DNA from 4 places in the Marinomonas algicola genome. Region 1 is predicted to be linked to each of the others. Evidence: predicted binding sites of a transcription regulator. Region 1 holds the regulator's gene; each other region holds the start of a gene.

The links. Region 1 encodes sigma-54, which starts transcription at its own class of promoters, with help from an activator protein. Its sites were predicted from a motif close to TGGCACNNNNNTTGCTNT; they were not measured.
Region 2: the regulator sigma-54 is predicted to act here: its motif matches at 3,643-3,660, upstream of IEZ33_RS14820 (circularly permuted type 2 ATP-grasp protein).
Region 3: the regulator sigma-54 is predicted to act here: its motif matches at 1,791-1,808, upstream of IEZ33_RS12020 (nitrate reductase).
Region 4: the regulator sigma-54 is predicted to act here: its motif matches at 1,561-1,578, upstream of IEZ33_RS02300 (amino acid ABC transporter substrate-binding protein).

Annotation. Positions count from the first base shown of each region.
Region 1 covers NZ_CP061941.1:1,665,616-1,670,783, reverse strand. The annotation lists gene lptA (lipopolysaccharide transport periplasmic protein LptA) at 1-340, shown strand, start outside; gene lptB (LPS export ABC transporter ATP-binding protein) at 340-1,065, shown strand; gene IEZ33_RS07520 (RNA polymerase factor sigma-54) at 1,140-2,609, shown strand; gene IEZ33_RS07515 (PTS sugar transporter subunit IIA) at 2,627-3,082, shown strand; gene IEZ33_RS07510 (HPr family phosphocarrier protein) at 3,085-3,354, shown strand; gene mgtE (magnesium transporter) at 3,379-4,731, shown strand; gene yjgA (ribosome biogenesis factor YjgA) at 4,738-5,168, shown strand, end outside.
Region 2 covers NZ_CP061941.1:3,227,640-3,232,807, reverse strand. The annotation lists gene IEZ33_RS14845 (putative bifunctional diguanylate cyclase/phosphodiesterase) at 1-36, shown strand, start outside; gene IEZ33_RS14840 (phospholipase A) at 67-1,053, shown strand; gene IEZ33_RS14835 (phosphatase PAP2 family protein) at 1,156-1,674, shown strand; gene IEZ33_RS14830 (MJ1255/VC2487 family glycosyltransferase) at 1,671-2,732, shown strand; gene folE (GTP cyclohydrolase I FolE) at 2,882-3,565, shown strand; gene IEZ33_RS14820 (circularly permuted type 2 ATP-grasp protein) at 3,810-5,168, shown strand, end outside.
Region 3 covers NZ_CP061941.1:2,615,889-2,621,056, reverse strand. The annotation lists gene nirB (nitrite reductase large subunit NirB) at 1-1,340, shown strand, start outside; gene nirD (nitrite reductase small subunit NirD) at 1,350-1,673, shown strand; gene IEZ33_RS12020 (nitrate reductase) at 1,998-4,709, shown strand; gene IEZ33_RS12015 (glycosyl transferase family protein) at 4,706-5,168, shown strand, end outside.
Region 4 covers NZ_CP061941.1:487,471-492,638, reverse strand. The annotation lists gene IEZ33_RS02305 (ABC transporter permease subunit) at 1-356, opposite strand, end outside; gene IEZ33_RS02300 (amino acid ABC transporter substrate-binding protein) at 379-1,413, opposite strand; gene IEZ33_RS02295 (IclR family transcriptional regulator) at 1,669-2,421, opposite strand; gene metC (cystathionine beta-lyase) at 2,752-3,933, shown strand; gene IEZ33_RS02285 (VOC family protein) at 3,958-4,599, shown strand; gene IEZ33_RS02280 (amino acid ABC transporter ATP-binding protein) at 4,915-5,168, shown strand, end outside.

The sequences.
Region 1 (5,168 bases):
GCAAGGCTCCATTTTCATTCAAGCCGATTACCTAAAAGTTACAAGCTCAACAGACACCAACCAGTTTCGCCAACTGGATGCAACGGGATCACCTGCAAAATTCAGCCAACAAATCGATGAAGATGGGAATCATATAATTAGCCATGGAGATAAAATTCGTTATCAAACAACCGACGCTACGCTTGAATTAAGTGGACAAAGCTACGTAAAGCTTAAAGGTGACGAAATCAATGCTGACTTCATTCAATACATGATAGATAAAGGCACCTTCACAGCTCGAAGGGATGATTCAGGTCGAGTAAATATGACTTTATTACCGCAAACACAAGAAGGTAAATAATGGCATTACTGGAAGCTAAAAACTTAGCGAAAAGCTATAAAAAAAGACCTGTCGTAATTGACGTATCTCTTTCTGTCGAGTCCGGTGAAGCCGTTGGTCTTCTGGGTCCTAATGGAGCAGGTAAAACCACTTGTTTTTATATGATAGTAGGCATGGTTAAAAATGATAACGGTGAAATATATATTGATGGAGAACCTGTAACGACATTGGCCATGCACTCTAGAGCTCAAAAAGGCATTGGCTACCTTCCGCAGGAAGCGTCTATATTTCGAAAAATGTCTGTTGAGAACAATATCCTTGCCATTTTAGAAACCAGAAAAGACCTAACAGACACACAGCGTAAAGAAGAACTTGAAAAACTTCTCGAAGAATTTCATATTACTCATATTAGAAAGAATTTAGGCATGGCTCTTTCTGGAGGCGAGCGACGACGAGCAGAAATAGCCAGAGCCCTAGCAACCAACCCTAAATTTATATTATTAGACGAACCTTTTGCAGGTGTTGACCCTATCTCTGTTGGCGATATAAAACAAATCATTAGGCAATTACAAGAAAGCGGCATTGGGGTTCTTATTACAGACCATAATGTAAGGGAAACCCTTGATATTTGCGACAAAGCTTACATTGTCGGAAACGGCCATATCATCGCTTCGGGCGATGCTGAGACCATTATCAACAATGAACAAGTAAAAAAGGTTTATTTAGGTGAGAACTTCCGCCTTTAATCTTTTAATTTCCCAATAAAAGGGAGTACTATGCATAACTCGTTCCAACATAATCAAACAAAAAGCGTTTCTCTATGAAGCAGTCTCTACAGTTGAAAATGGGTCAGCAACTGACCATGACCCCGCAGCTACAACAAGCTATTCGCTTATTGCAGCTTTCTACAATAGATTTACAACAAGAAATACATGAATTTCTTGAGTCAAACCCCCTATTAGAAATTGACGATGAACAAAGCTCATCTGAGACAACGGCAAACGAATCTGAACAAAAAAAGCAAGAGGAGCCAGAAACTCAGCCAAGTGAAGAAGCCACAATTGAATCTGAATGGACGGATAGTATTCCAGAAGAGCTCTCTATTGATAGCTCATGGGAAGACACCTTTCAAAGCTCCGCGGCCGTGTCTGAATCCCAAGGTTTCGAAGGGGATTTTGATTTTGAAAGTCGCAATTCCGCTTCTGAGAGCATTCAGGATCACTTAATATGGCAACTTAACCTGACTACGATGTCAGACAGAGATATTGAAATTGCCTATTCTTTTATTGAAAGCGTTCAACCAGATGGTTACCTAGGTGCCTCACTGCATGAAATATGGGATTCTCTTCAGGGAACCATTGAAGATTTAGAAGAAGACGAAGTTGTTGCTGTTCAACATAGACTACAACGCTTTGACCCTGTGGGGGTATGTTCCGTTGATTTGCGAGAATGCTTGCTGGTTCAACTTGAAGCCTATTCAACACACCCTTTGTATAAAAATACAAAAACGGTAGTTGATCACTATCTAAACCTCTTAGGTAACCGAGATTTTTCCCAGCTTTGTAGACGCGCGAAACTAAAAGAAGATACATTAAAAGACGTTATTCATTTAATACAGCAGCTCAACCCAAGGCCAGGCAGTTTAATTGATGCAGATGACACAGATTATGTTATACCAGATGTCTCAGTTAAGAAGAAAAATGGTGAATGGCAGGTTGAGTTAAACAACGACGCTCTACCGCCAGTAAAAATCAACAAAACCTATTCAACAATGGCAAATACTCTGAAGAATACTGAGGACGCAACATACATAAAAAACTCACTTCAAGAAGCCAAGTGGTTTATAAAGAGTTTACAAAGCCGCAATGAAACACTACTAAAAGTGGCTAGCTGTATTGTTGAAAAACAGATAGACTTTTTCGAGCAAGGCGAGGAAGCAATGAAGCCGATGGTATTGCATGATGTTGCCGAAGAAGTGGGCATGCACGAATCCACTATTTCCCGCGTGACCACGCAAAAATACATGCATACACCGAAAGGAATATTCGAATTAAAATATTTTTTCTCAAGCCATGTAAATACGGCTTCAGGCGGAGAATGCTCTTCCACAGCAATCCGCGCTATGATAAAAAAACTTGTTGCCGAAGAACCTGCTAAGAAACCATTAAGTGACAATAAATTAGCCACCATTCTAGAAGAACAAGGGATTAATGTAGCAAGGAGAACGGTTGCAAAATACAGAGAAGCAATGAACATTCCTCCTTCAAACGAAAGAAAACGATTAGTTTAATACTGGATAAAAGACTCATGTCACTTATTACTATGTTAAAACCAGAATTGACTCTGGCAAAACAGAAGATTATCAGCAAAAAAAGAGTACTGGAAAATATAGCAAGTGCGGTATCAAACAGATTACATTGTGACGAAAATGCAATCTACGCGGGACTATTAGCCAGAGAAAAACTTGGTAGTACGGGAATCGGGGAAGGCATCGCTATCCCGCATTGTCGATTAGAGTCGGCTAATCATGCTGCAATATTAGTTATGTCGTTAGAAAGCTCTATTGATTTTGACTCTATAGACAGAAAACCTATAGATTTGATTTTTGCACTCATTGTACCGCCAAGTGAATGCGACGCCCATCTCTCGACACTTGCTCAAATTGCACAATTAGCACAGTCACCCAATGGGTTAAACGCTTTAAGAGAAGCGCAAACTAATGAATCACTATTTGCAGCATTTGAAAAACTGCTACAAGGATAAACATGCAAGAACAATCTATTACTATAATTAACAAGTTAGGACTGCATGCACGAGCGGCAGGTAAACTGGTGGAAACCACATCTAAATTCAGCTGTGATATCACCATTGAAAAGGATGGTCGTAACGTAGATGGCAAAAGCATTATGGCCATGATGATGTTAGCGGCAGGTAAAGGTACTGAAATCACTATCAAAGCAAATGGTGAAGATGAAGAGCTTGCATTAACAGCCATTATTGAGCTTATTAATAACCGCTTTGGTGAGGGTGAATAGACCTTCAATTTAAGAAAAGTCATTATGTCAGAGCAAGCGACGCTAACACATCTAAAAGCCGTAACAGCCTCACTTGAGGCTGGCACCACTTCCCAAATACGCTATTTATTAAATGGCGCGTTACCGGCTCAAGACGTCGCTCGCTTATTAGAGTCATCCCCCCCTAAAGAGAGACAACTTCTTTGGGACCTAATTGATAGCAAAAACGAAGGTGAAATCCTTCAATATTTAACTGAAGACATTAGTATTCCTTTCCTTAAAAAAATGGATACTAAACAACTCTTAGCTGTGTCAGAGCAATTCGAGACCGATGACCTCGCTGACATGCTACAACACTTACCAGAAAAAATTGTTAAAGAAGTGCTGGCCTCCATGTCAGCACAGAATAGATTACGAGTTGAAGCCCTACTAAGCTACCCAGAAGACTCCGCTGGTGGCTTAATGAATACAGATACAATTACCATACGCCCAAATATAACCGTTGACATTGTATTTCGTTTCCTCAGAAGACATAAGAAACTACCCGATATGACTGATAACTTATTAGTTGTCAGCCGCTCAGACCGCTTTTTAGGCACACTGCCATTAACAAAGTTATTAGTAGCCGATACAAACGCTACTATACGCGAAATTATGGATACCGAGACTACGGTAATAACATCCAATACATCAGCCAGAGAAGTCGCACAGGTATTTGAAAAGTTAGATCTGGTTTCAGCGCCAGTAATCGACGAAAAAAGTGGAAAGTTACTTGGCCGAATAACCATAGATGATGTTGTTGATGTTATCCGTGACGAAGCTGAGCACTCTATGCTGAGTATGGCGGGCCTTGACGACGACGAAGACACCTTTTCTCCTGTCATGAAGACGACCAGAAGGCGAGCGGTTTGGCTTGGTATTAATTTAATTACGGCTTTCATAGCCTCTTACGTCATTGGGCTTTTTCAAGGCACACTTGATCAAGTCGTTGCACTGGCTATATTAATGCCAATTGTTGCCAGTATGGGTGGAATTGCAGGCTCCCAAGTACTAACATTAGTTATACGAGGCATCGCCCTAGGACAAATAGGTTCAACAAATACTCGCTGGCTACTCAACCGAGAGATCATCGTAGGCTTATTAAATGGTATACTTTGGGCTACGGTTGTCGCCGCATTAACAGCATTCTGGTTTGACAACCTTGAGATAGCCTATATCATAGCGGGCGCAATCATGATTAACCTTCTGTTTGCCGCTCTTACAGGCACACTTTTGCCCATAGCACTAAATCGCTTAGGCATAGACCCAGCCCTTGCAGGAAGCGTAATCCTTACCACAGTAACTGACGTTGTAGGATTTCTTTCCTTTCTTGGATTAGCAACTATATTTCTTATTTAGGCCAACATGACAGAATTCGAACATTTAGAAGACGACGAGAATTACAAAAGCAAAACTCAAATAAAAAGAGAAATGGAGGAGTTGCAGGTATTAGGCAAAAAACTTCTCGCTTTGAGTAAGCAACAGCAGCAAAAAGTTGAAATGTCTGACACTCTTCGTGCTGCTCTGACGGAAGCCACTCGACTGAACCAAAGAGAAGCCATGCGTCGTCATATGCAATACATTGGACGACTTATGCGCAATGAAGACGCTGAGGCTATTGAGGCAAGAGTCGCTTTGTTTGACAGCAGCTCAGCTGCCCACAACAAACTTTTCCATTCTCTTGAAGCGCTTCGAGACTCTTTGATTGGTGAAAACAGCACCGAAGAGGTCCAAAAATACTTAGAAGAAAACCCGAATGTAGATATCCAACATTTTAGACAACTTGTTAGACAATC
Region 2 (5,168 bases), 1.6 Mb from region 1:
TTTTCTAAGAGTACCGTTCCAACTCATCGTCGTTAGGCCATTCCTTGTTAAAAAAGTATGAAAATTATGATTAATAAAGTTATTTTGTTTGTCGCGTGCTCTTTTGCTTTTCCTAGTTTTGCTGAAGACGCTTCAAAACAGGGAAAAGAAGGTAAAAATACAAAAGAAGCTTCCTTCATTGAGACTATTTCTCCTGCTTTAGAGAATTTAGGCGATGAGCCTGAGCAGCCCTTATCTATTAGTGAACGAGCTAAGCTATCTGATGGTTTGCTGGAACAGCGAATTCGTAGAGAAAATGCAACAACATCAAACCCTTTTGTCATTACACCTCATAAGCCAAATTACTTTCTGCCTTTGGCTTATACTCATAATCCAAACTCGCGTAACCAATCGGAAAGTACTTTATCCGATGAAAGCTTAGACAGTGTGGAATTTAAATTTCAAATTAGCTTGAAGTTCCCTGTCTCTAATAATGTTTTTAATACCGATACCAGCTTATGGTTTGCTTATACGCAACAGGCTTATTGGCAGGCTTATAATTCAGAGATATCCGCTCCTTTTAGGGATACAAACCATGAACCGGAAGCTTTTCTACTTTATGAGGTTAAGGGTGAGAGTTATTTTATGCCTAAATACGTAAGTTTAGGCATAAATCATCAATCAAACGGTCGAGTAGAGCCTTTTTCACGTTCTTGGAATCGTATTTTTGCTGAGTTTATTTTTGAGCATGAGAATACAATTTTGTCGATTAAACCTTGGTATCGGATCCCTGAAAAGAAGAAAGATGACGATAACCCTAATATTGAAAAATACTTAGGCTATGGTGAGTTAGGGGTGGTGCATGTTATTGATGATTATAGTATCGATTTAATGGTGCGGAATAATTTGCGAACCGATAATAAAGGAGCGGTTCAATTAGGATTTACGTTTCCAGTATGGGGGAAAATTCGTGGTTATATCCAGTATTTTAATGGGTATGGGCAGTCGTTACTTGACTACAATAACAAAACTCAAAGCATAGGTCTTGGCGTAACGCTTACGGGTTGGTTGTAGCCTCTACACAATTTGTGTGGTCATAGAAATGTCATTTTAGTGTCCTTTTCTTGTCATTATTTTATTTTAGTCTGAATAAAGTTTGAACTTGAGACACTATTTATGGCGGTATTAAAACAAATTCATCACCTAGATGTGTTGGCTTTTTGTTGGTGTATGGCTCGTAAACGACGAGCTTTTCTTGCAAATATTAGTCGCTGTATTTCGTTTACGGCAGACGGCCCTATTTATCTCTTCATCACTTTTCTTTTGTTTTTTTATGGGCAATCACAATGGGTTGTTCTCTTGCTCTGTTCATTTGCTATAGAACGCGGTATTTATTTTATAGCGAAGAATGGTTTTAAGCGAAGTAGACCCGCAGAAGCATTAGATGATTTTAAAAGCTTTATTCGACCTGCTGATCATTTTTCATTCCCATCTGGGCATACTTCTGGTGCTTTTTTGATGGCGTATTTTTTGTCTGAATGGCTACCTGGACTGAATCTTTGTTGGTATTTTTGGGCTCTAAATGTGGCTCTATCAAGGGTGTTTTTAGGAGTGCATTTTCCTACTGATACCTTGGTAGGTGCCTTGCTCGGATCGGGTTGTGCTTTCATTGTTGTTGAGGGGGTTGTCGGGTGAAAATATTGTATGGTGTTCAAGCGACAGGTAATGGTCATATCTCACGAGCTCGTGCATTAGCCCCCTTGTTGAAACAATTAGGGGTTGAAGTTACGTATCTATTTTCAGGAAGAGAGTCGAAAGACTTTTTCGATATGGAAGCGTTTGGTGACTATAAAGTGAAGGCTGGCCTTACGTTTCAATCTAGTAATGGGTCGCTGGATCTTTTTAATACACTGAAAAAAGTAAAAACAAAACAATTTATTAAAGACGTTAAAGGCATCGATCTTACTCAATACGATTTGTTCGTCTCTGATTTTGAACCTATAGTAGCCTGGGCGGCGAAATTAAGTGGAAGAGAGTGTATTGGGATCGGTCATCAATATGCTTTCTCTTTTGATATTCCGAGGTATAAAAGCCAATGGGCGGCTTATTTATTTAAATGGTTTGCCCCTTCAAATAAACAGGTAGGCCTTCATTGGAGTCATTTTAACTACCCTATTTTGCCTCCAATTGTATTAAGTCATGGCGCAAAGTCGTCAGTGGACCCTCGAAAAGTGCTGGTTTATCTACCGTTTGAAATGTCTTTACTTGTCATTGATCTTTTAAGAACGATTAAGGAGTTTGAGTTTCTATTACATTGCAAAGATGTTGAACCTGGTCAGTATGGAAACGTCACTGTCTATCCATTTGGTTTAGATAGGTTTCAAAAAAATTTACGATTAAGTCAATCCGTGTTGTGTAACGCTGGATTTGAGCTTAATTCAGAAGCATTGGCGTTAGGTAAACGAATTTTAGTAAAGCCTTTAAAAGGTCAGGTTGAACAGCATTCAAATGCAATTGCTTTAGAAATGCTTGGTTTGGCTCAAGCCACGGATGAACTGACGGCAGAAGGGATTCGCTTGTGGCTAGACACTCAGATTCCTGTACAAGTCGACTATCCAGACACAGCCGCTTATCTAGCTCAGTGGCTTTCAGAGGGCGCATTGACTCCAGTAGAAGATATGGCCAAAGAGTTATGGTCACAAGTCTATGCAATGGATCATGATGTAAACCTTGATATTATTGCGTCAGCTTAACTTATGTCGTGAGTTTTTGTTTTCAAGATGTGATCTCTTAACAGAATGTGGTGAACTTATAGTGCTTTCAACGGTACAATATGAGAAAGGCTCATTTCATTTGATGATCTGATGCTACGCCACATTTCAGTCTTGTTAGGAAATTTAATATGCAAACAGCGACAACTACTCTTACTAATTCGCTTTCTGTTGGACCGTCTGTTGAAGCGTTAAAAGTTAAAGAGGCTTTAATTAAGCATGGGCTGGAAACACCTATGATTGATAATGGCTTAACTTCTGAAGAAAAATATCAGCGTATTAAGCATGCATTTGAAGATGTTGTAACGACTCTTGGTTTAGATTTGTCTGATGACAGTTTGGCAGAAACACCTCATCGCATCGCTAAAATGTACGTTAAAGAAATTTTTTCAGGATTGGACTATGACCAGTTTCCTAAAATTACAGTGATTGATAACAAGATGAAAGTCGATGAGATGGTAAAGGTATGTGATATTAGCTTTACCAGCACATGCGAACATCATTTTGTCACTATTGATGGTTTGGCCAAAGTCGCGTATTTACCAAAAAATAAAATAATTGGTTTATCTAAGATAAATCGAATTGTGCGTTTTTTTGGTCAACGGCCACAGGTTCAGGAGCGCTTGACTCAGCAGATTTTAGTGACACTACAAACGTTGCTTGAAACAGATAACGTGGCCGTCAGTATTGTCGCAACACATTATTGTGTTAAAGCAAGAGGTGTCATGGATGCAAGCTCTTCAACACAAACGACAGCGCTAGGGGGATTGTTTAAATCAAGCGATAAAACCAGAGCTGAATTCTTAGCCCGATAAAAATACAACTTAGTCTTACTTTTATTCAAAGTAGTGTCGACAGAGCTACTTTTTTGATTTTTAACGTATTTACGCTATGGCCTGATAATTGCTTCTTATAAATCAATGAGATAATTAAGTTGATTATATTTTTTGAATGGGTTAATTGTTCTTATTATAAAACTCATGAATAGTGTAAATAAATAAAAAATGACGTGCCGATTAGGCTCAAGCCTGAGCATTCATAATAAGAGGGCTAAGATGTATGGAAATAAATTGGAAAGAGTACGATTCTAATAATTTTTTTGATGAACTCATCAACGAGAAGCAAGAACCAAGGGCGCCATCTAAAAAATTAGTGAACTATTTATCATCACTTGAAGGTGATGAATTAGAGAAAAGGAGATTACTTGCCGAAGCGACCATTCAAGAAATGGGCGTGAGTTTTACGGTTTATACAGAAGAAGGAAATATTGATAGAGCTTGGCCTTTTGATATTATCCCAAGAACAATATCAGCCGCGGACTGGAAAATCGCCGATGCAGGATTAAAGCAAAGACTGAATGCGCTGAACCTTTTCATAGATGATCTTTACCACGATCAAAATGTCATTAAAGATGGCATCATTCCAGAACACATCATAAAAGAATCGAAAAACTTTAGACCAGAATGTGTTGGCATCTCGCCACCTTTTGGTGTTTGGGCCCATATTTGTGGCACTGATTTGGTGCGAGCAGGTGAGGGACAGTTTTACGTACTAGAAGATAATTTGCGCGTTCCTTCAGGCGTTTCTTATATGCTCGAAAATAGAGCCATTACAAAGCGAGTATTACCTGAGCTTTTTGAAAACGATACAATTTTACCGGTTGATGATTACACCTCTAAGCTTTTTGATATGTTAGCCGCCCTGTCTCCTAGAGACATAGAAGTTCCTGAAATTGTCGTATTAACTCCTGGAATATTTAATTCAGCTTATTTTGAACATGCATTTCTTGCTCAGCAGATGGGAGCCGAGTTAGTCGAAGGTAGCGATTTATTTGTTGCCGATGATGATTGTGTTTATATGAAAACCATTTCAGGCCCAGAGCGCGTGGATGTGATTTATCGTCGTATTGATGACCTTTTTATTGATCCAGAAGCGTTTGATCCAACTTCAGTATTGGGTGTTCCGGGGTTGATGAGGGCTTGGCAAAAGGGGAATGTTGCTTTAGCAAACGCACCGGGAGCCGGTGTGGCTGATGATAAAGTGGTGTATGCCTATGTGCCTGACATAATTCGATACTACCTTAATGAAGAGCCGATTCTGGCCAATGTTGAAACGTTTCTATGTGATGACCCAGAACAAAGAGAATACGTTTTAGCTAACCTAGACCAGCTAGTGGTGAAACCAGCAAATGAATCTGGTGGTTATGGTATGCTTGTCGGGCCGCATTCAACCAAAAAGGATCAGGCAATTTTTGCTGATTTAATTAAAGCGAATCCTCGTAATTACATTGCACAACCAACATTAAAGCTTTCCACATCGCCAACGTTAGTGGGTAAGGGACTGATAGAACCAAGGCATTTGGATTTACGGCCTTTTATTCTACAAAGCAAAGATACTTATGTGACTACTGGTGGGTTG
Region 3 (5,168 bases), 950 kb from region 1:
GCTTGATTTTACCTGTGAGTCAGGGAGAGCCCGGAGGGTTGGGTGTGGATATGCTGCCAGCGAATGCGTCAATTTGCAGTTGTCATAATGTGTCAAAGCAAGACATTGCCGATGCTATTTCTGCTGGGTCAATGGACTTAGCCGCGGTTAAAACAGAAACCAAGGCAAGTACAGGTTGTGGTGGTTGTTCTGCTTTATTGAAAAAAGTGGTTGATAATGAGTTATTGGCACTTGGTGTAGAAGTCAGTACTGATATTTGTGAGCATTTCTCTTATACACGTCAAGATTTGTATAACTTAGTCAAAATTGACGAAATCAAAACCTTTAATGATTTAATACATAAGCATGGAAGAGGTCGAGGGTGTGAGATCTGTAAACCTGCGGTTGGTAATATATTGGCGAGTGTCTGGAATGATTTTGTTTTAAAAAAAGAGCATGTGTCTTTACAAGATACGAATGATCGGTTTCTTGCCAACATGCAAAAGGACGGGACTTATTCCGTCGTGCCACGTATTCCGGGTGGCGAGATAACGCCTGAAAGGTTAATTGTCCTTGGTGAAGTGGCTAAAAAATACCGGCTTTATACAAAAATAACGGGCGGTCAAAGAATTGATTTATTTGGTGCCACTTTATCCCAGCTACCTTTAATTTGGGAAGAGCTCATCGCCGTGGGTTTTGAAACGGGTCAAGCATACGGCAAATCCGTTCGTACTGTGAAATCTTGTGTTGGTAGCACTTGGTGTCGTTATGGGGTTAACGATAGCATGAAAATGGCCATTGATATTGAAAACCGATACAAAGGCCTGCGCTCTCCTCATAAGCTTAAATTTGCTGTCTCTGGTTGTACACGAGAGTGTGCCGAGGCACAAAGCAAAGACATCGGTATTATTGCCACGGAAGGTGGTTGGAATCTTTATGTGTGTGGCAATGGCGGGATGAAGCCTCGCCATGCTGATTTATTTGCAACGGATCTAACAGATAAGCAATTGGTTGCCTACATTGACCGAGTATTGATGTTTTATGTTAAAACGGCAGACCGATTACAGCGTACCTCAGTTTGGATGGAAGGGTTAGAGGGTGGGTTGGACTATTTAAAACAAGTTGTTATAGAGGATTCACTAGGAATCGCCAGTGAATTGGAGGCTCAAATGGCTCTAATTGTCGATACGTTTCAGTGTGAATGGAAAACGACCATTGAAAACCCTGAGTCCCGTAAGTTCTTTAAGAATTTTATTAACTCGGACGGTTTGGATGAAAATGTCGTATTTGTAGAAGAGCGTGATCAAATACGTCCAGCAACAGACGCTGAGAAAAATAAACTCATTGCTACGGTGGCCTAGGGGATAAAAATGAACTGGATACAAATTTGTACTTTTGATGATTTAGTGGCTCACGCGGGTATTGCAGCAAGAGTGACGGATAGCCAAGTGGCCATATTTTTTGAACCAGAGTCAAATCAACTTTACGCACTTTCAAATTGGGACCCTATAGCGAAAGCAAATGTCATGTCAAGAGGCTTGATTGCGGAAGTTGATGGACGCTTAACGGTAGCAAGCCCACTGTATAAACAACGATATTGTTTAGTAACGGGTGAGTGTCTTGATGATGCCGTGTCTTTGCCTGTCTGGAATGTAAAGTTAGATAATAATAGTGTTTGGATTGCACCAAAATAAACAATAAGAGTGATGTTGATGGGCATTTTATTTAATCTGGCGCATTATTATTTATTGCGGAATGAATAAATTTTAAAAAAGTTTTTATAAAACAATTGGTTATAATTGTTGAGTAATTGGCTTGATTTTTGCTTTAAATATTTAAGGTTAAAATGCTGCACAAAGGCGTGCAAATAAACTCTGTCTGATCGTCGGCGATGATATGGATAGAGTCACATTATAAGTCAATAAAAATGACAAAAGGCAACGGGGCCCAAGTGATCGAAAGATTGCTTGGGCCTTTTTTTGTTGATGTAAAAATGAAACAACATGAGGATGTTCAAGATGCAACCAAAAACAGAACAGACAACCTGCCCATACTGTGGTGTTGGTTGCGGAGTCTTGCTAAAACACTCACTGTCTAGTTGCGATTCTATTGAGACCGTAACAGGCGATACAGACCATCCCGCCAATTTTGGTCGCTTATGTGTTAAGGGGAGCAACCTTTCAGAAACGCTCATCCCAGAAGGAAGGCTTGCTGCGCCAAAAATAAAAGGCCAAGTGGTCTCATGGCCTAAGGCAATAGATTCTATTGCGGAAAAGATACAGCAGGTGACTCGAGATCATGGTCCCGATGCCTTTGCTTTTTATTTATCAGGTCAAATGTTAACGGAAGATTATTACGTTGCTAATAAATTGGCTAAAGGGTTCATAGGAACGGCTAATGTAGATACTAATTCTCGTCTTTGTATGGCATCAGCGGTAGTGGCTTACAAAAGAGCGTTTGGTTCTGACACAGTGCCTTGCAACTATGAGGATTTAGAGATTTGCGATTTGCTCATTATAATTGGTTCAAATGCGGCTTGGACGCACCCTGTTTTATATCAAAGGGTTGTTGCGGCCAAAGCAAAACGGCCTAATATGAAAGTGGTGGTTATTGATCCAAGAAAGACAGCGACGTGTGATATAGCTGATTTGCATCTTGCCATTAACCCTGGAACGGACGCGTATGTTTATACAATGCTACTTTCTGAAAGTGATCGTAATGATGTTTTAGATGAGGCGTTTATTTCACAAAAAACGAATGGCTTTACAGAAGCATTAGAAAAAGCAACGCTTGCAAGTCCTTCAATAGAGAGTATGTCAAAAGTACTTGGGGTGGATAAGGCGTCATTAGAGACGTTTGTCGAATGGTGGCTAGACACTCCTAAGACCGTTTCGTTTTATTCCCAAGGCGTAAATCAATCGGCAACCGGCGTTGATAAATGCAATGCCATAATTAATTGCCATCTAGCGACAGGCCGTATTGGTAAAGAAGGTATGGGACCATTTTCGATTACAGGCCAGCCTAATGCAATGGGTGGACGCGAAGTCGGAGGATTAGCAAATCAGCTTGCTGCCCATATGGATTTTTCCACGACTGGCGCGGTAGATCTAGTGCAGCGTTTTTGGCAAGCGCCAAATATGGCAACTGAGAGTGGGTTAAAAGCCGTAGATATGTTTCAAGCGATGGAAGCCGGTAAAATCAAAGTTGTTTGGATTATGTCAACAAATCCAATGGTGAGTATTCCAGACACGGCGCAAGTCAAGCGCGCTCTTGAAAAGTGTGAAATGGTGATTGTAAGCGATTGTCAGGAGTTTACGGATACCGCAATGATGGCGGATGTATCGCTGCCCGCGACAGGCTGGAGTGAAAAAGACGGGACGGTGACGAATTCGGAAAGGCGTATTTCACGTCAACGGGGTGTTTTACCTCCTTTTGCTGAGTCAAAGCACGATTGGTGGGCCATTACTCAAGTCGCTCGTAGAATGGGGTTTGCTTCAGCTTTCTCCTATGAGAGTTCTTATGACATATTTGTTGAGCATGCCGCTTTATCGGGCTTTGAAAATAATGGTAGAAGAGATTTTGATATTGGCTTATTAAAAGACTTAACAAAAAGCGCCTACGACACATTATTACCAATTCAATGGCCAGTAACAGAACATGCGCCTACTGGTACCTCGCGAATGTTCGCTGACGGGGCGTTTTTTACCTTTAATAAAAAAGCCAAATTCATCGCTATTTCGCCTGAAAAGCCTAAACAAAGGGTTACTAAAGCGTATCCATTTATATTAAATACAGGCCGAGTACGAGATCAGTGGCATACAATGACCAGAACGGGAAAGTCACCGACATTAGCAAATCACACGCAAGAGCCTTATGTTGAATTGAATAAAGAGGACGCTAGAAAGCTAGGCGTTAATAATAAAGAATTAATGCGTGTTACTTCAGAAATTGGTGAAATTATCATGCCAGTAAAAATAGCTTCACCCGTTAGTGTCCTGCAAGGTCAAATATTTGTGCCTATTCATTGGACGCAACAAGTCGCAAGTAATTCTGTTGTATCAAACTTAGTTTCACAAATTGTTGACCCACTATCGGGGCAGCCAGAATCAAAACATACTATTGCTAAACTGTCTCCCATAAAGAATATTGTGTATGGCACTCTTCTCAGTGCCGTCAAATTAGATGTTTCACCGTGTCTGTATCATTGCGAAGTGAGACAGCTAAAAGGAGTCCGCTATGAAGTGGCCATTAGTGAAAAAATTGATCTAGAAACCTTTGTAAAAACACAATTAAACACCTTTGAAACAAGTCAAACCGGTGATTGGAGTGAATACAAAAATACCCTTAATGGTGATAAACGTTTTGTCTATACAGTCAATAATTTGCCGATTGCAGTCTACTATTTTTCCAAGAAGCCAATCTCTTTAGATCGTAGCTGGTTAGCCAGTTTATTACCGATTTCTCTGGAAGCCATTCCACCAAAAAGCCTTCCAGAAGATCATCATAAAAGGCTGGCGTTAAGTGCCGGGTATATGGCAAATGCAGAAGATAAAGGTCAAATTGTCTGTTCTTGTTTTAATGTGGGAGACAAACAAATTCAGCCATTGATTGATCGCGGTGTCGTCAATGTCGGTGAGTTGGGTAACCGATTGAAGTGCGGAACAAACTGTGGCTCTTGTATTCCAGAATTGAAGCAAATGATCGCTATACATAGTGAGGTGACGTTATGAGTTTGGACTTTGTCAAATACGTAAAAATAGTAGGTAAAGGAAAAAAGGGCGCTAGAAGTTTAACTCGTGATGAATCGTATCAGGCGATGACACTTATTTTATCTGGCAAAGTAGCTCCTGAGCAATTAGGCGCATTTTGGATGTTAATTCGCATTAGAGAAGAAACAATAGAAGAAACCGTTGGCTTTACTCAGGCAATACGAGAACATTGTCATTTAACGTTTTCAATGGGGGTGGATATTGATTGGCCAGCATACGCGGGGAAACGTAATGAGTTACCGTGGTTCTTATTGTCGGCATTAGCGTTAAGTCAGCAAGGAATACGTATTTTTATGCACGGACACTGTTTCCCGGAGGAAGATCGTATATATGTTGAAACGGCGCTTGTTAAGCTTGGTTTCCCTATTGCTCGTTCCAAAGAAGAAGCTGAAGCACATTTACTTCGCTATCACTTTGCTT
Region 4 (5,168 bases), 1.2 Mb from region 1:
AACGCTGTAATAGCCTGAATAGTAATATTATTGGAGTCTCTCGCGGAACCAACAATAAACCCTAATATAGTCGAGGTCATAATCGTAATTAAACCAAGAAACAAAGTATTCGCAAAACCCGAAAAGAGAGTCCACTTATAGGGATCATTAATGGATGATTCAAATAAGGAAAAAGCATACCCCCAACCCGTCGCCCTCTCTAGAAAACTAAAACCACTAGATATACCAAGCTCAGCTAAGTTAGTACGAGCGCTAGTAAAAGCGCTCGCAACAACCAAGATGACCACGAAGAGAAACACAGCCTGAATCAAAAAATTTTTAACATTGATCGACTTTCTACCAGTTATAAACATCATTATTCTCCTTTGGTCGCTTGAATTAATCTAAGATTGGAGAATAAAGTAGACCTCCATTATTCCAAAGGTTATTGAAGCCTCGTTCTAGTTTATAAGGCGAGTTCTGACCTAGGTTTCGCTCATAGATTTCAGAGAAATTACCAACACTTTTAATGACATCTTTCGCCCAAGTTTCACGCAAACCTAAACGCTCTCCAATACCCGGTGTACTGCCTAATAAACGAGCAACGGTAGGGTCCACTGGGTTAGCCGCCATGTCATCTACGTTTGCCTGTGTCACACCATGCTCTTCTGCAATCATCAAGGCAGCAAGTGTCCAGTTAACCAGATCAACAAAACCGTCATCACCTTGTCTCATGGCAGCGGCAATGGGTTCATTAGATAACGTATCTTTTAAAATGACATTTTGAGAAGGATCGCCCATTTGGTTAGAACGCAACACAGCCAGGCTTGGCCCCCAACCGCCGAATGCATCACATCGTCCTGACTGATAAGCCGCCGTCACTTCTGAGCTTTTTTCGTATGAAACGATATTATAATCAATGTCTAAACTTGCCATTTTATCGGCAATCAAACGCTCATTCGTTGTACCAGCTTCGACACAGATGGTTCCGCCTTCTAAATCTTTCAACTCTTGCACACCAGAATCCGCATGCGCCATGACTTGAGTCCCCCCAAAGAAGTAAGGTGTACTGAACTGCAACCCTAGTTCAGTATCTCTCCCCATAGTCCAACCTGTCGCCTTTATAATAATATCGACATCACCTGACTGTAGAGCGGGAAAACGTTGCGCCCAGCTAAGAGGAACAATTTTTGCCTTTTCAGGATCGCCTAAAATAGCGGTGGTCACCGCATGGCAAATATCTATATCAAGTCCTTTCCATTCGTTTTTATCATTAACCTCAACAAAGCCAAAATAACTGCCGTTGTGACCACTACACAACATAGTTCCACGCTCTTGAATTGATTGCACAGTGGGACTGGCGGCAACAACTACTTGAGACAAAGCTATCGAGCAAACAGCAACGGTTAGAGTAGGTTTTATTAATTTCAACATAACATGACCTCTTTTTTGTTTTATATAGTGAAATACACGTTTCTTTATTTAATACATTATTTGGTTTTTTATGACAAGTCCAATACTAAATATCAAAACAATTGTTTCTTTAAATTTTCATTTTAAATGGAAAATTTAAAAAAATATTTAGCAATCTCTGTGCCGTTTTTTAAAAAAGAGTCCGTTTGGAAGGGTGCAGGCACAAAAAAACCACTCATAGTGAGTGGTTTTTTTGTGTTTATAAAATCCGATTTTTTACATGTTTTTCAATGTATTACTCAAACTTTGTGCGGCTTGAAATACATCATGCGACATTTTTGTAATATCTTCTTCAGATACATTTAGTGCGGGGGCAGAAATACCAATGGCAGCAATCACTTCTTTGTTCGCTGAAAAAACAGGCGCCGCAATACTTAGCACTTCTGCGCGATACTCACCTCGATCCACGGCATAACCCTGATTTTTGATTCTATCGACTTCTTCATCTAAAGCGTCAATCGTCGTAATCGTTTTATCAGTGTACAGATCTAAGTTACCAATCAACTTATCTCGCAACGTATCATAGTGGAAAGCCAACAAAGCTTTCCCTGTCGCAACGCAGTGAATTGGCGCATTTCCGCCTTTTGGAGTATAGGTTCTAATACCTTTTGTGCTTTCTATTTTTTCTATATATAAAGTAGACAATCCATCTAAAACAGAAAGGTAAACCGCCTCACCCGTAATGCTTGAAAGGTATTGCATTTGACTAATAGACAAACGAGGAAGATCCAATTTTTCCATAATCATTTGACCAATTTTCCATGATTTCATTGTCGCAAAATACTGTTTATTCTGATCTTGTCTAACATACCCGCTCACAATCAATGTCTGTAACAGTCTGAAAGTATTAGATTTTGTTAACTCTAAGTTTCGTGAAAGCTCGGAAACACCGATACCTTTTGGCTCAGCCGCAAGGGCTTCAATCACGGATAACCCTTTAGATAATGTTGAATCAACCCTTACTGTCATGAACATTTAACCTTAATAAAAGTTAGCTTATAAAGCTTAAGTCTTTGAAATAAATAAAAATAATAAATAAAGCGTAATTCATGCAACCGCATGAAAAGCGCTTCGTATCACTTTATTGACGACGAGTCATTTCACTGTCTCTGTGCCGAATATTTAACAGTATAAAGAGATCGCCTATTTAATTAAAGATAAACACCAGAGAGAAACATTTATGGTGCGATGTATCAAAAAATGCACCAATTAAAATCAAAAATAATACTTATGTTTCATATATTGACACGAATGTTTTATTTGAGTTAAGGTGAAAAAATCTTAATCTAGGAGTGTGGAATGAAAAGTAGTGATAAAAACCTAACAAACGCTTTAATCCATTTAGGTCGTGATAACCAAAGCAATGGGCGTTCAGTTAACCTCCCTATTCACCAAGCCTCGACAATGCTTTTTAATACATTAGAAGAATTTGAAGAGGCCAGATCCACTCGCTACGACATGGGCACCTTGTATTATGGTCGTTACGGTACCCCAGCTACATTCGAACTAGAGAACACAATGACACACCTTGAGCAAGGTGCTGGCTGTGTGGCCGTTTCTTCAGGTCTTACCGCCTGTGTTATTTCTATTATGTCATTCATTAAAGCGGGTGATCATATACTTGTAGCCGATACTGTTTACGGCCCAACGCGAGCATTCTGTGATAACGTTTTAAGTGCTTATGGCGTTGACGTTACTTACTTCGATCCTTTAATAGGCGCGGATGTAGATCAGTTTATTCAAGACAATACACAGGTAGTTTTCTTCGAAGCACCGGGGTCCTCTACCTTCGAAGTTCCCAACATTCCGGCCATTTCAGAGGCCGCAAGAAAGTCTGGCGCCGTCAGTATTTTAGATGGAACGTGGGCTACGCCTCTCTACTGCCAGCCTTTGAAATTGGGTGTTGATGTTGTGGTTCACTCTGGTTCAAAGTATCTCAGCGGCCATTCCGACGCCATGTTAGGTTTCATTGTTTCAAGCTCTAAAGAGCACTATAGAACCACACGAAAAATGAGCCTATTTATCGGCGACCGTGTTGGGGGTAACGATGTGTTCCTAGCCTTACGTGGATTAAGAACCCTCTCTGTTCGCCTTCGACAACACGCTGAAAACACTCAAAAGTGCCTCGATTGGTTAGCTCAACAATCAGAAGTAGAACGAATTCTATACCCAGCCCATCCTGACTGCCCTGGACATGAGTTTTGGCAACGAGACTTCGCTGGGGCAACAGGGTTATTTAGCGTGATATTCAAGCCCGGTTACGAAACACAAATACGCACCATGATAAATAGCTTGTCATTATTTGGTATTGGTTTGAGTTGGGGAGGCTTCGAGAGCTTAGCTATCCCCGTTGACCCTTCTCCATTTAGAACAGCGACAACATGGTCGTCAGAAGGGCCAGTCGTACGTTTTCATATTGGTCTTGAAGACCCAGAATCCTTGATTTTAGATTTAGAAAATGGTTTTAAATTTTTAAAGTAACCTATTGAAAAAGAGAAAATAATCATGACTTTACAGAACAAAATTGATCACATTGTAATAGGGGCAGACACTCTAGAGCAGGGCATGGAATCATTGCATAAGACTTTAGGGGTTACATTACCCAAAGCAAGTAAGCATGATGCAATGGGCACTCATAATTGCGTCGCTCCTGTGGGGAATGAAAGCTTTATTGAGATCTTATCCATTGACCCCGAAGCACCTACACCGAACAGAGCACGTTGGTTTAATATGGACAACCCAGAAGTGCAAGCTCAATTCAAGAAACAACCAATGGCTTATCATTGGGTAGTGGGAACCAATGACTTAGACGCTGTTATCGCAAACAGCCCTATTGAAATGGGTGAAATTGTCACCTTCACCCGAGGAGAAAGAAGCTGGCGTTTAAACATTCCTAAAGATGGTTCCCTTGCAGAAGCAGGGCTCATTCCTACTTTTATAGAGTGGTCACCCGGCGCCCATCCTTCGACCAACATGTCAGATTTAGGGTTAACCTTAAAAACGGTCATTCTTACTCATCCAGATCCTGAAAAACTCCACCATTTACTTGACGCATTGGGAGTCGACCATCTTGCTACGATTGAAAAAGGCGAACAGCCAAGCATTGCATTTCAGATACAAAATCAGAGCGGCACACAGACTCTTTGACACAAAAAAACACCTTTAGTCATAGGTACTGACCCGCCGCGGAGCAACCAAGTAACTTAAGGTCATAAAGTGTCTTTGCACGACGTTGTAAGCAAAGTGAAAGTTAGCAAAGTGAAAATCAGACACAAATAGACGGCAAACGGAGCTCATAAATTCTAAATGAGCTCTTCAAGTCTATTTTTAACACGGTATTGGTGGGCACGATAATCGTGCAAAGTCCTCTATAGAAAGGATAGATAAATGAATACTTCAGCTTCTTCAGTAAGCACTACATCAAAAGTTGACTCACAAGAAACAGCCATCGCCATTACAAACATGAACAAATGGTATGGTGACTTCCATGTCTTAAAGAACGTAAACCTCAATGTTAAAAAAGGCGAAAAAATTGTTATTTGCGGTCCTTCAGGATCAGGAAAGTCCACCATGATACGCTGCATCAATCATTTAGAAGAACATCAAGCTGGCGATATCAACGTCTTAGGAACCCTTTTGAATGACAACCTTTCTAATATTCAATCTATCCGTAAGGATGTCGGTATGTGCTTCCAGCACTTTAATCTATTTCCTCA